DNA from 2 places in the Microbulbifer aggregans genome. Region 1 is predicted to be linked to the other one. Evidence: predicted binding sites of a transcription regulator. Region 1 holds the regulator's gene; the other holds the start of a gene.
The links. The regulator PhoB, encoded in region 1, activates phosphate uptake and scavenging genes when phosphate is short. The targets are predictions, from matches to a motif close to TGTCATAAANNTGTAACA.

Region 1 (6,885 bases):
ACTCCCGCAAGTACTTGACCAGGATGGGCAGCTGATTGTGTACGGACCGTTCAGTGAGGGGGGAGATTTCGCGGCGGAAAGCAACCGGGAATTCGACCGCTGGTTGCGCGAGCGCGATCCTGACAGCGGCATTCGCGACCTGTGCTGGCTCGATACGCTGGCAGCCAGAGTCGGGATGACACGCAGCGAGACCATCGCCATGCCGGCCAACAATCACCTGGTCGTTTGGCGGCGGTCCCAAGAAAAAAATACAAACAAACTGATTGAGCAGTAACGGAGGGGAATACAGATGCCCGAGTGGTTTGAGATTGGCGTGACCATTGTTTTTGCCATCGCTGCGGTATTTTTTCTGGCCAAATATCGTGAGACGGCGGCGGCTTTGCACGAATGCGAGCGCATGAAAGTGCGGCTATCCAATGACCTGAATCGCTACCGGGATGTGAAACGCCTGCGCACGCTACGGGATGCGTTGGTAAGCGCCGACGTGCTTCCGGTGGATGACGATGGGCGGGAGCATCTGCTGTTGCGCGATGGCGACATGCGCCTTCACCACCTGGTTCTGCGCCGCCAGTGCAATGCCATCAGTGAGGGAGAAAAGCCCACTTACACCAAGAACGGCGAAGAACAGCCGGTGAAGGAACTGGAGTAGCGCCTCACTCAGGTGTCAGCCATTGAGACCAGTTTTTTGGGGGGGAAGTGCAGTGAGAAGGTACTGCCCCGCCCGGGAACACTCTGCACGTTCAGTTCGCCGCTATGGCGCAGTAGTACGTGCTTGACGATCGCGAGTCCGAGGCCGGTACCGCCACTCTCCCGCGAGCGACCGGCGTCTACCCGGTAGAAGCGTTCGGTCAGTCGGGGAATATGGATCGGATCGATGCCGATACCCTGGTCCCGTACAGAGAAGTGCCCGCCCCGCTCGTCCACCCACCAGCGCAGTTCGATATCTCCGCCATCCGGGCTGTACTTCACGGCGTTGAGTGCCAGGTTGGCAAACGCGCTGTGTAGCTCGCCGGAATCGCCCGTCAGGACCGCATCCTGGGCGCAATCCACCACGATATTGTGCCGACCTCCGCTGAGGCTGCGGGCTTCGTGGGCAACCCGTTCCGCCAGCTCACATGCGTGGATTTTCTCCCGGCCGGTATCGCGTTCCGAGGTCTCCAGCCGAGCCAGCAGCAACAGGTCATTGACCAGTGAAGTCATGCGGCGGGTCTGCTCCTGCATCTGCGCGAGCGGCCGCTCCCAGGGCTTGGGTGCCTGCCCGCTGCCCTCGAGGGTTTCCAGATAGCCGGCGATGACGGTCAGGGGCGTACGCAGTTCATGGGAAACATTGGCGACGAAATCCCGACGCATCTGCTCCAAATTGTGCAGCCTGGTGATATCGCGCACGATGACCAGGGCCTCGTCCTTGCCGTAGCGGGTGATCTCCAGTTGCAGCGTACGGGCGTCGTTGCCAGGCGCGGGCAGTGTCAGCGGACCCTGGATCGTCTCGTCGTGCATATAGCGGACGAAGGCGGGATCGCGCAGGAAGTTGATCAGCGGTTGGCCTTCATCCTCCGACCGCAGCTTGAGCATTTCTCCCGCGGCCGGATTCCACCAGGCCAGACTGCCATCGTCTTCCAGGGCCACGATACCCTCGCGCAGTGCACTGGTGCTGTCCTGTACACGGCGGAGCATGGCGTGAAGTTTCTGCTTTTCCCGGCGGTGGCGGCGCTGCATGCGATAGAAGTCATCGCTGATCTCGCCCCAGATGCCGAAACTGGTGGGTGCAGGCCCCTGGCGGCCATTGCTCAGCCAGCGGTCGAAACGGGTCTGTTGCAGCAGGATCCAGAACAGGTAGATGGCCAGCGCCAGAGTCAGGCCGAGCAACCATTCTCCGGTGGAAAAACCAAAAATGGTGAAGCCAAGAGCGATAACCAGAAAGCGGGAGAATTCGCCGATACTGCGTTCCAGCATGGGATGTGCGGTCTCCGTGTGCGATCGGGCGGCGTACGTGCCCGACGTGCAGGACAGCCAGACGCGCCTGTGTCAGCGCATCAAAGGGATACTGAAATTTTGTGGGGCAAGTTTGTCACACTTTTTCTGCGGTTTGCACAGAAAAACGGTAACCAGTTCCGCGTACCGTCTGGACGTAGCGATCGTGTCCGTCGATGGCGAGTGCCTTGCGTAGCCGGCGGATATGCACGTCCACGGTGCGCTCTTCCACATAGACGTTGCCGCCCCAGACGTGGTCGAGCAGCTGGGAGCGGCTGTAGGCACGTTCCTGATGGGAGAGAAAGAAGGTCAGCAGGCGGAACTCCGTCGGCCCCATTTCCACGGATTTGCCGTTGATGGTTACCCGGTGGCTGATCGGATCCAGCACCAGTTGGCCGGCGGTCAGGGGCTCTTCCGGCGTGGATGGGCCTGCGCGGCGCAGTACCGCCTTCAGGCGGGCGACCAGCTCGCGGGGAGAGAAAGGCTTGGTGATGTAATCATCGGCACCGGTCTCCAGGCCCTTGATCTTGTGATCTTCCTCGCCTTTGGCGGTGAGCATGATGATCGGCAGGGCCGAGGTGAGCTCGTCACGCTTGAGGCGCCGTGCCAGCTCCACACCGGAGACATCGGGCAGCATCCAGTCCAGCAGGATCAGGTCCGGCTTTTCGTCGATGATCAGGGCGTGGGCTTCCTGGGCGTTTTCCGCCTCGAGGCAGCGGTATTCCGCCATTTCCAGCGCCACCCGCAGCATATCGCGCACTGCGGCTTCATCGTCGACGATCAGTATGGTTTTGCTCTGCATCTGTCTGCCATGCCCCACTTTCGTTGCGGCTATTTAACGGCATTTCCATTACAAATATATGACCGGCGACAGGTTATCCAAAAAAGCGTGGCTAGCTGGTCAGGTAGTGCAGTGCGATGCCGGCAAAAACCGCGGCACCGACCCAGTTGTTGTTCAGGAAAGCCCGGAAGCAAGCATCCCGCTCACGCTCGCGGATCAGCCATTGCTGGTAGGCAAACAAGCCGGCGGCCACTGCTAATCCAAGAAAGTAAAAAGTGCCCAGCTCGAAGCGCTGACCGGCCAGCACCAAGGCGAACAGCACCATCACCTGCAGGGCGCCGGTCATGGCCCGATCCATCTCCCCGAACAGTACGGCTGTGGATTTCACACCGATTTTCAGGTCGTCGTCCCGATCCACCATGGCGTAGAAGGTATCGTAGGCCACGGTCCACAGCAGGTTGGCGGTATAGAGCAGCCAAGCCAGGGGGGGTACCTCTTCCGTGGCGGCGGCGAACGCCATGGGAATCCCCATGCTGAACGCTGCACCGAGCACCACCTGGGGCAGATGGGTATAGCGTTTGGCGAATGGATAACAGAAGGCCAGGGCCACCGCGGGCAGTGACAGCAATACGGTCAGACGGTTGGTGGTGAGCACCAGCAGGAAAGCCAGTACGCACAGGCCAGCAAACAGCATCAGTGCGCCCCGTGGTGTCGCCTGACCGGTGGCGAGGGGTCGCGCGGCGGTGCGTTTGACATGCCCGTCTATCTTTCGATCGGCGAAGTCGTTGATGGCGCAGCCGGCCGCGCGCATCAGCAGCACACCCAAGGTGAAAACGGTAAACAGGTGCAGCCCGGGCCAGCCATCTGCCGCCAACCACAGTGCCCACCAGGTGGGCCACAGCAGAAGCAGAGAGCCAATGGGGCGATCGAGGCGTGCCAGTTGCCAGTAGGGCAATGCTGTCGGCCAGCGGCGGGCGAGGGTTTGGCTGATCACGTGGTTTTCTCCCCTGTGTTTGATTCCTGAGGGTGCGGCAGGGTGTCATGGGCAGCGGTAAAGGCAGACAGAAAGGTCTCTGCCACCAGTAAAGGCTTGTCCCGCAGCCAGAAAGTCGAGCGTCGGCCCCAGGCACTGCTGCTCTCATTGCCCAGCTCTTCCAGCAGGCAGCGGTGGTTGCGCTCCAGCCGGTTGAGGGTGATGGGCCCGCGGCGAATACCGGCTTCACTGAATAGCAGCTCGCCCAGCGGGCGACTGTCGAGGCTGCGCAGGTAGCGGGATTTGCCCTGCAGACTGCGCATCGGCAGTACGCTGCGGGCGTAAACCCAGGGGCGCCCGCGACCGAACAGCAGAACCTCGCGGATCAGTGCCCGCTGGCGATCCCGCAGCCCCAGGGTACGGCGCTCCTCCAGCGTGGGTTGGCGCCAGCTCTGGTCGAGCACCCGCACGGCGAAGTCGCCGCCGCTCAGCTGTTTCAGCGCCGCCGTCAGGGAACCGGGGTGCAGCAGCCAGGGCAGCAGATCAGCGGGCGGCGACTCGTGCAGGGATTCCAGCGGCTGGGCCTGCCAGTCCGCTGCCGGCAAAAATGGAGAGTGGTACAACGCGAACCCCGCAGCAGGATCAAAAGGTCAAAGACGCCATTGTAACGGCTGGCGCACGCGAGGTCAGGCACTGGCGGCTGTACTCGGTGGCGGCAGCTCCTCTATGATGATGCGTTAACTAAAAGAGAATCGCGGACGCTTCCGGAGAAAAACATCCTATGGGCCTGACCACCAAGATCGTACTGGCGATGCTGCTCGGCATTGTCGTCGGAGTACTGTTCAACTTTCTTGATTCCACCCAGGTACTGGGCAGTGCCGTCACCGGTTTTATCAACAGCTACCTGACCGGAGGCCTGTTCGACATCGTCGGCCGGATCTTTATCGCGTCGCTGAAATTGATGGTGGTGCCGCTGGTGCTGGTATCCCTGATCTGTGGTGCCTGTGCCCTGTCTGAGGGCGGCCGTGTCGGTGTACTGGCCGGCAAGACACTTGCCCTGTACCTGGTAACCACGGCGCTGGCAATCACCCTGGCGCTGATGCTTGCCTTCGTATTCCAGCCCGGCGCAGGCATGGAGGGGCTGCAGGCCGATGCCGCGTTTGAACCCAAGCCCTCGCCACCCCTGTCCGAGGTGCTGGTGGATATCTTCCCCACCAACCCGGTGGATGCGATGGCCAAAGGCAACATGCTGCAGATCATCGTCTTCGCCCTGCTGATGGGCTACGCCATCTCCCGCTGTGGTGAGCCGGGTCGGCGAATGGCCTCCTTCTTCAATGATCTCAACGATGTGATCCTGCGCATGGTGGGTGTACTGATGGTGTTTGCCCCCTATGGCGTATTCGCGCTGCTGGCCAACAAGATCGCCCAGCTCGGCGCGGATGCCATCTTCCAGCTGGGCAAGTACTTCCTGGTGGTGCTCGGTGCCCTGTTCCTGCACGGTCTCGGCGTCTACTCGCTGTTGTTGAAGCTGTTGTCCGGACTCAATCCGCTGGAACTGCTCAAGAAAATGCGCCCGGCCATGGTCTTTGCGTTCAGTACGGCTTCCTCGGCTGCCACCATTCCAGTGACCCTGTCCACGGTGGAAAAGCGCCTCGGTGTCGACAATAAGGTGGCCGCGTTCACGGTGCCACTGGGGGCCACCATCAACATGGATGGCACCGCCATCATGCAAGGTGTGGCCACGGCATTCATCGCGCAGATGTACGGTATCGAGATCGGTCTTGCCGGCTATCTGACCGTAGTACTGACTGCGACCCTGGCCTCGATCGGTACCGCCGGCGTGCCCGGTGTCGGTCTGATCATGCTGGCCATGGTGCTGCAGCAGGTGGGACTGCCGCTGGAGGGTATCGCTATCGTCATGGGCGTCGACCGCCTGCTGGATATGGTGCGCACCGCGGTAAATATCACCGGGGATTCTGTGGTGAGTACGGTGGTGGCGAAGAGCGAGGGCGCCTTCTCCGAAGAGGTGTTCTACGATCGCAACTACGACAGCGTCGCCAACGGTGGCCGCGTTGAGAGTTCACCGGGCTGACTGCCGGTCAGCCATTGAGGGTAAAGGCGCGCTCCTCCGGGAGCCGTATACGGAGAAGGGCCGCATAAGCGACCCTTCTTTTTTTTGCGCGGTGGTTGGATGGAAAAGCGCCCTGAAATCGATCAGCCCTCCACCAGATCCCGCAGTTCATCGGCCTCGATATCCCCATCAATCCTCGTGATGACCTTACTTGCCAGAGCGGACAGCAGTTTCAGGATCGCCTGGTCTGTGGTGTCTTCGACCTGACCTCCCCCGCGCTGGACCCGAACCTGATATGGCTCACGGAGTTTCAGACGGTGGATATCCAGTGTTTCCTCCTGCAGGGAGCGTCCGCCCCGATCGGCAATGCGGTAGGAAAATCGACCGGTAATTTCGATATTGCCGCGCTCCAGGTCGAAGTTGCCCTCGCTGCGCATATCGCCGAGCTGCTTGACGACCGTGAGGTCAAAGTCCGTGAGCAGGTCCAGTTGTCCGCGGTCGTCCACCAGCGGGACCTCTTCATCGAGCAGGAATTGCCGCAGCTCGCTTCCGAATGACACCCGCAGATGCTCGCTGTAACGCCGTACCTTGGCCTCCTTGAGCGAGGTCAGGCTGCCGCCCTCCCCGGCCTGGGCCAGAAGCAGCGTCAGGTTGGTGCTGTTGACCGGCATTGGGATATTGAGCGCGATGGAGGGCGGTGCCAGGGAAAGGCTGGGGTTGGTGTCCTCACCGCCGAGGCCGAGAAAGCCCTGAGCCTGGGCGGTATGGATGGTCGAGACCAAGAGCAAGCCGGCCATGGCCAGCCTGCGACGTGCGAACCTGATCACTGCACTCTCCCTGCGTTCTGCCTATCGTTATGTTGACCAGATGTATATTTCTGGTCGAATTCATTGCTAGGCTGCCATTGCGGGAGCTCAGAAGCAAAAGCAATCGCTGACCGGCAGGTCTGTGGGAGCTTTTCCTGTTTCGCTCTATAGCTGTGCCAGCTTCTGCAGCTCGTCAGCCTCCAGCTGATCTTCGATGCGGTCCAGAAGTTGCTCCGCCATCTCCTCGAGCATTTCCTCGATCGCCTCGTCGGTGCTGTCCTCG
Region 2 (6,885 bases), 550 kb from region 1:
GGCATCGAAGCCATTGAGGATGGTTTTGGCGATTCTGCGCGCGGTCGGTGAGTGATTGGTCATGCACTAGACTTCAGATTCAGGTCCCCATTCACGATTCCCGGGCCACAGGCCCGCAGGAATCAAGCCGATAGTAGCACGGTGCGTCGGAGCCTCCCTTGAACGATTGGATCAGCAGCTTTGTCTTTTTCTTTGCTGTCATCGACCCGGTGGGGACGCTGCCGGTCTTTATTGCCGTTACCGCCCGACATGCCGAATGGCAGAAGCGCAAGATCGCCCTGCTGGCGGTACTGGTGGCATCGGCAATCTTGCTGTTTTTCCTGCTGGCTGGGCAGTACCTGCTGGAAACCATCGGTGTGCCGCTTTCGGCGTTCCAGGTGGCGGGCGGTGTGGTGCTGTTCCTGTTTGCCCTGACCATGATCTTTGGTGAGGGCAAGCCGGAACAGGAAATGGGGATCGTCAAGAGCGGCCACGAGACGGCGATCTTTCCTCTGGCGGTACCGTCTATTGCGTCGCCGGGGGCCATGCTGGCGGCGGTCGTGCTGACGGACAACTATCGCTTTGACCCCATCCACCAGTTTCGCACCGCCACAGCCATGTTTGCGGTGCTGGGCATCGTGCTGATGCTGTTGCTCACCGCCCAGTGGATCTTTCGCTTTATCGGCGATTGTGGCGCCAGCATCGTTAGCCGGGTGATGGGGCTGATTCTCGCCTCCGTCGCCACCACCAACGTACTCCTCGGCATACAGCAGTTTTTCTCAATCTGAGATCCCTCCCTGGCGGACGCTGCTTCAGCTGCCCACCCGCTTGCCATCACGACGGGAAATCGCCAGCACCGACGGGCGCGGCGGCAGGTTAGGGTCGTTGTCTGGCCAGCGGTGCAGGGGGTTGTCGAAGGTGGAGCGGCCGCTGTCCGCCGGGTGCTGCACGGCGACAAAGAGCGTGGTGCCATCCGGGGTGAATTCCGGGCCACACACCTCGGCCCCCTGGGGGCAGCCGAAGAAGTGTCGGGGGGCGGCGCGAAGTTCGCCCTCGGTGGCCATGACCCAGAGACCGTCGTGAAAGCCGAAGTCCTCGCAGCCGTCGGTTGCGATCCACATATTGCCGAGTGGGTCGAAGGCCACATTGTCCGGGTTGGCAAACCAGCCGTGAGACGAGATATTGCCGGGGCTCTGCTGGCCGTAGGCGCCGCGCTCGCCGGGATCCTCGGCATTGGGATTGCCCCCGAGCAGGAAGGTGTTCCAACGGAACTGGTCACTGACATGATCCCGTTGACCGTCGACCCCCGGCGGAACGATTTCCAGCACGTGGCCGGTGGCATTTTTGGGGCGCGGGTTGGCGGCATTGGCCACAGTGCGACGCTTGTTTTTGGTCAGCATCACATAGGTGCAGTCGTTGACCGGGTTGGTTTCGACATCCTCGGGCCGATCCATTGGGGTGGCGCCCAGCAGTGCGGCGGCGCGGCGGGCATCGATCAGCACGTCTGCCTGGTTGTGAAAGCCATTCTCTGGCTTCAGCGGTCCCTGCCCGAACACCAGTGGCAACCACTGCCCGGAACCATCCTCGTTGAACTGGCCGGCAAACAAAGTGCCCTCCACGAGCAGGGTACGGTTGTGGGTATCCTGACCGGGTAAATAATTTTGCCGGGAGACATAGCGGTAGACGAACTGGTGTTCGTCGTCGTCGCCGCCATAAGCCACCACCTGTTGGCCGGGTTTACACGCCAGGGTGAAGCCCTCGTGCTCGAAGCGGCCCAGGCTGGTGAGTTTGCGCGGTTGCGACTCGGGGTCGTAAGGGTCGTATTCCACCATCCAGCCGAAGCGGTTGGGCTCATGGGCTTCCTTCTCGATATCGAAACGGTGGTCGTGGTCGCCCCAGTTACGGTTTTCCGGCGAGATACCGAAACTGTGATGGTTCAGTGCCTCCACCGGGTCGGCAATATTGTCCGGATCGCCCTGGAAAGCGCCGCCGAAGCCCTCCTCGGCAATCAGCACTGTGCCCCAGGGAGTCTTGCCGCCAGCGCAGTTACCCACAGTCCCGAATACTTTTTTACCGGTGGGGTCCGCTTTCGTCTGCAGGCGCTGGTCGCCGGCGGCGGAGCCGACGATCTCCATCGGCGTTGAGAGAGTGATGCGGCGGTTGTAGGGGCTGTCCAGCACCGGCTGCCAGCCATCGGCCGTTTTTTCAATCTCGGTAATGGCATGGCCACAGGCGGCCTGCTCGATAGCGACATGTTCGGCACTGACACCACGGGTGGCGCTGTACTCATCGTTGTAGCCGGAAAACATCAGATGCGGCTGCGTGTATTCATGATTGACGCACAGCAGTCCCCGCGCGCTGTTGCCACTCGCCAGATGGCGCGCGTTTTCTCCAAGACCTGCTTCGCTATCGAGGGGCATAAACGCGATGAAGTCATTGTTGTAACCGAAGCGCCGGGCCTGTGATGCGGCATCCAGTTTTACCGGGTCAAATGTATCCTCACTGGGGTGGAGTGGATCACCCCAGCGCAGCAGGATGTCGGCGCGATACTCATCGGGCAGGTGGTGATTGTTGTCCAGGCGGTGCGGAATTTCGGTAAACGTCAGTCCAGCCGGGTCGTCACTTTTGTTGCGGGTACAGGACGATAACAGGCTACTGGCGGCACCGGTTGCGGTGAGGGCACCAATCGCTTTGAAGAGCGTGCGACGGGATGGATTTGGCGGCAGCTTTTTCATTTTTTCTCCGGCTTATTCCGTGTCAGTGATCCAGGCCCGCTGTCACAGATTAGTAACCTGTTAGTAGTTTAGTGGATCTCGAATTCTGCCTCTGCGCCGTGACAATTCGGTGAACGACCGAAAAACACTGCGATGCCACAATCTTCAAAAAACTGTCACCCAAAGTTAACGCTGGGTGTCTAGTCTGCGCCCCCATCGAAGACTTCCAACTAAAAAAGGGAATGGGGACGTTATGAAAAATCGATCGACTCGAGCAGCTCTCGTTGCGGTGCCGTTGACGGCCATTGCCGCAGCGGTTATTTCCGTCAATGCCAGCGCCCAGGCCGGCGACGACAAAATGGAAACTATCGAGGTTACTGCCCAGGCGGCCAACGCCAGCAGTGACATCGACCGCCAGCGCAATTCAAACAAAATCGTTGCCGTGCAGACCTCCGATGCCATCGGTGAACTGCCTGATGCCAACGTAACTGAAGCACTGCAGCGTATGCCCGGTGTCTTCATCGCCCGTGATCAGGGTGAAGGACGCTTTGTCGGTGTGCGTGGTATCGATCCGAACCTGAACGCCGCCACCATCAATGGTGTCAGCCTGCCCGCGCCGGAAACTGACAGCCGCGCCGTGGCTATGGATGTTATCCCATCTGACCTGCTTGCCAGCCTGGAAGTCGTAAAGACCCTGACTCCGGACATGAGCGCAGACTCCATCGGTGGTGCCATCGAGATCAAGAGTCTGAATGCCCTGGGCCAGAGCGGACAGCAATTCAAGCTGAGCGTTGAAAACAGCTACAGCACACTGCAGGAAGAAAACAGCCCGAAACTCGCCGGCACGTTCACCAACGTTTTGGAGCTGGATGGTGGTCGCCAACTGGGTGTTGCCATTGCAGCCAGCCACCAGGAGCGGAAGTTCGGCTCTGAGAACATTGAAACGGATGGCACCTGGGAAGAATTTACCGCGGCAGACGGCTCTGAAGCCTTCGGTGCTGCTGAAATTGAACAGCGCGATTACACCGTCAACCGTGAGCGCACCGGCCTGGCCGCTAACTTCGACCTGCGCCTGAGCGAAACCAGCCAGTTGTTCCTGCACAGCCTGTATTCCGACTTCTCCGACGCGGAAGAGCGCCAGCGCAACTCCTGGAAGCTTGACGAGGAGAACGACGATCCGGCAACCATCACCGCCAATTCTGCAGTCTGGGAAGATGCGGCACTGGACAAGTCACTGAAAGATCGTTTCGAAGAGCAGGAGATCCTGTCCCTGGTTGTTGGCGGTGAGCATGACCTGGACCTGTGGGGCGTTGAGTACGCGCTGGGTTACTCCCACGCTGAGGAAGCCGAGCCACATCGCCGTGATACCGCTTTCGTCCAGGAAGGCCTGCAGCTGGGTTATACCAGTGCCGGTGAGAAGCCCACCCTGGCTGTCGGCGCCGGTGACCTCGACGCGGCCATGAATGCCGCGCTCTATGAGCTCGACGAGGTGGTGATCGAAGACAACTTTACCGAGGATGAGGAAGTCAGTTTCCGCATCGACATCACCCGTGAAATTCAGGTGGCCGGTAACCCGTCTGAACTGAAGTTTGGTCTGCACGAGCGTCGTCGTGAAAAGTCGGGCGACCTGAACGCTGTGATCTACGATGGTTTGGGTGGCGACTACACGCTGGCCGACTTCGCCATGAACAATGTTGACTACGGCCTGGGTGCCTTCGGTCCCGGTATCAACATGGGCGCACTCAACAGTTTCATTGACGCCAACCTGTCAAGCTTCGAGGTGGACGAGACAGATACCGCTCTGGACTCTGCTCGTGACTACGCCATGAACGAAGACATCTCTGCGCTGTACGTGATGAACAGCATCGAGATGGACCGTGCCCAGCTGGTTTACGGTGTTCGTTACGAGCTGACGGATTTCTCCGCTGAAGGCAACCGCGTGGTTGAGTCCGGTGAAGCTGTTCCCGGTGCGGAAGAAGTGGCGGAAGATGTTTACGTTTCCGGTGTCAGCTATGCGCGTGATTACAGCAACCTGTTCCCGAGCGTCAACTTCAAGTACGACTACACCGATAACATCGTATTGCGTGCCGCTTACACCGAGTCTTTGTCCCGTCCGTCTTTCGGTGCCCTGAACCCGTCTCCGGAAGCCATCGAGTACGATGAGGGCGAGCTGGAAGTGGAAGCGGGCAACCCGGGCCTGGCCCCCTATGAGGCCCAGAACCTGGACTTCTCCGCGGAGTACTATGCCGACACCCTGGGCATGTTCTCTTTGGGTGTTTTTCACAAGCGCATCGATAACTTCATCGTCACTGCCGACGTTGCCAGCACCGCCGACTACACCCAGTTCGTGGGCAGCCTGCCGGTCGATGAAGCGGAGATCCTGCGGCCGATCAACGGCGACACCGCGACCCTGACCGGCGCTGAGCTGGCCTGGACCCGTGGTTTCGACAACGGCCTGCTGCTGCGTGCCAATGCCACTTTCGCAGACTCTGAAGCCAGCCTCGGCCTGGGCCCGGATGCGGATCGCGGTGACAAGGTCTCTCTGCCTTCCCAGGCGGACATGGTGGGTAACTTCATCATCGGTTATGAGCGTGATGCCCTGAGCCTGCGCTTGGCAACCACCTTCAAAGGTGAGCGCCTGCTGGAAGTGGACCTGGGTGACGCTGCCGGTGACCGTTACGAGTCTGAGCACATGCAGGTTGACCTGTCTGCCAAATACCGTTTCAACAACGGACTCCAGCTGACCTTCAGTGGTGTGAACCTGACCGATGAGCCCTTCTACGTAGAGAATGCCGGCTACAACGGTCAGTACGAAGAGTACGGCCCGACCTACGTGCTAGGCCTGACTTACAGCACTTTCTAAGGACTGTACGCGGTATTCCGGTAAGAAACCCGGCCCTTCCTGGAGGGCTGGGTTTTCTGCTATCTGTCCTGTGAATCGGTTAAGTTTGAAGTCGGACACAGGTCGCTGAAACAACAAGAAATGAAGGCAATGGCGAAACAATCTCTAATCAAATTTCTGTCGGTCGCGCTTCTCTCTGGTCTACTGGCAGCTTGCATTGATTCGATCGGTTCGGCTCAGGGAACAAACATCGCATTAAAACCGCAGGGATCTCTCAACCTGTCCGGCGTGGCTTCGAGTCAGCTGGCACCGGTGGGTTTCGGGGACGAGGAATACCTGCTGTTGGCCAGCGAAACGAAGGGGTTGGTTCTCGTTTCGACTGAAAGCGCTGAATTGGCTTCACTCGGCCATGGCAGTGCCGAGCGCTTTGCATTGCACAGACAACCGGATGGCGGTTGGCTGATTATCAGCGCGGACGAGTCGCAGGCTGCCCTGCAGGTTTTCTCCCTCGCGCTGGAAAGCGGCGGTCAGCCGAAGTTCAAACTGCTGGCGAGCCAGTCGAGTCCTGTGCCGATTGCGGCACTCTGTTCTGCCGCTCAAGGCTCGGCCACACAGCTGTTTGCGATTGATGAAAATGGCCTCGGTCACGAGTACCGTATTTACGCCGCAGAAGGGCGTTGGGGTATTGCCGAAGTGAGATCCCTGCACTTCGGTGAGCAGGTATCGAGCTGCGCGATCGATGAGCGCCGCGAGCAGCTGCTGGTGGCCCAGCCGCCGCTGGGCATCTGGCAAATGAATGCCAGTGCGGAACGCGATGAGTCCCGTCGCGTATTTCTGGCTGGAGAAAAACTGCAGGGTGAGTTTGCCGGCCTGTGGCTGGATGCGAAGCGGGACCTGGCCTGGCTGGCGGCGGGGGACACTCTCTCGGCCCATTCCCTCGAAGAAAGTGGAAAGCAGGTCTTTTCCGCAGCACTGGATGATCTCGAGCCGGTCTCTGTTGTAATTGCGTCCGGAAAACTGGCGTTTCTCGAGGAAGAAGCGGAGCAGATTTTTGTTGCCGACGCCGGTGCTCTGCCGATGGCCACCGTGGCCAAGAAAGAAGAGGCTGTGACGACTTACTCGATCAGTGCCCGAGCCGAAACGACTCCGGTAGGTTCCGGTGGTGATGCGGCCGATGACCCGGCCATCTGGATCAATCCTACTGATGCTGCGAAGAGCCTGATCCTCGGCACTGATAAGAAAAGTGGTTTGAATATTTATAACCTCGACGGTGAGTTGCTGCAGTCCTTTGCCGTCGGTCGCGTCAACAATGTCGACCTGCGCCCAGTGAACCATCCGCATTACCAGGCG

Region 2: a site for PhoB is predicted at 2,755-2,772, ahead of AUP74_RS01775 (PhoX family protein). Genes of this name have one in related genera too.

What each region holds. Positions count from the first base shown of each region.
Region 1 covers NZ_CP014143.1:957,010-963,894, reverse strand. Annotated here, with positions in the region: gene AUP74_RS04165 (DUF938 domain-containing protein) at 1-274, shown strand, start outside; gene AUP74_RS04160 (hypothetical protein) at 290-649, shown strand; gene phoR (phosphate regulon sensor histidine kinase PhoR) at 658-1,953, opposite strand; gene phoB (phosphate regulon transcriptional regulator PhoB) at 2,069-2,773, opposite strand; gene ubiA (4-hydroxybenzoate octaprenyltransferase) at 2,865-3,746, opposite strand; gene AUP74_RS04140 (chorismate--pyruvate lyase family protein) at 3,743-4,348, opposite strand; gene AUP74_RS04135 (dicarboxylate/amino acid:cation symporter) at 4,507-5,817, shown strand; gene AUP74_RS04130 (hypothetical protein) at 5,940-6,623, opposite strand; gene AUP74_RS04125 (LPS assembly lipoprotein LptE) at 6,768-6,885, opposite strand, start outside.
Region 2 covers NZ_CP014143.1:403,662-410,546, reverse strand. Annotated here, with positions in the region: gene aceK (bifunctional isocitrate dehydrogenase kinase/phosphatase) at 1-63, opposite strand, end outside; gene AUP74_RS01780 (MarC family protein) at 159-767, shown strand; gene AUP74_RS01775 (PhoX family protein) at 792-2,714, opposite strand; gene AUP74_RS01770 (TonB-dependent receptor) at 2,947-5,556, shown strand; gene AUP74_RS01765 (phytase) at 5,686-6,885, shown strand, end outside.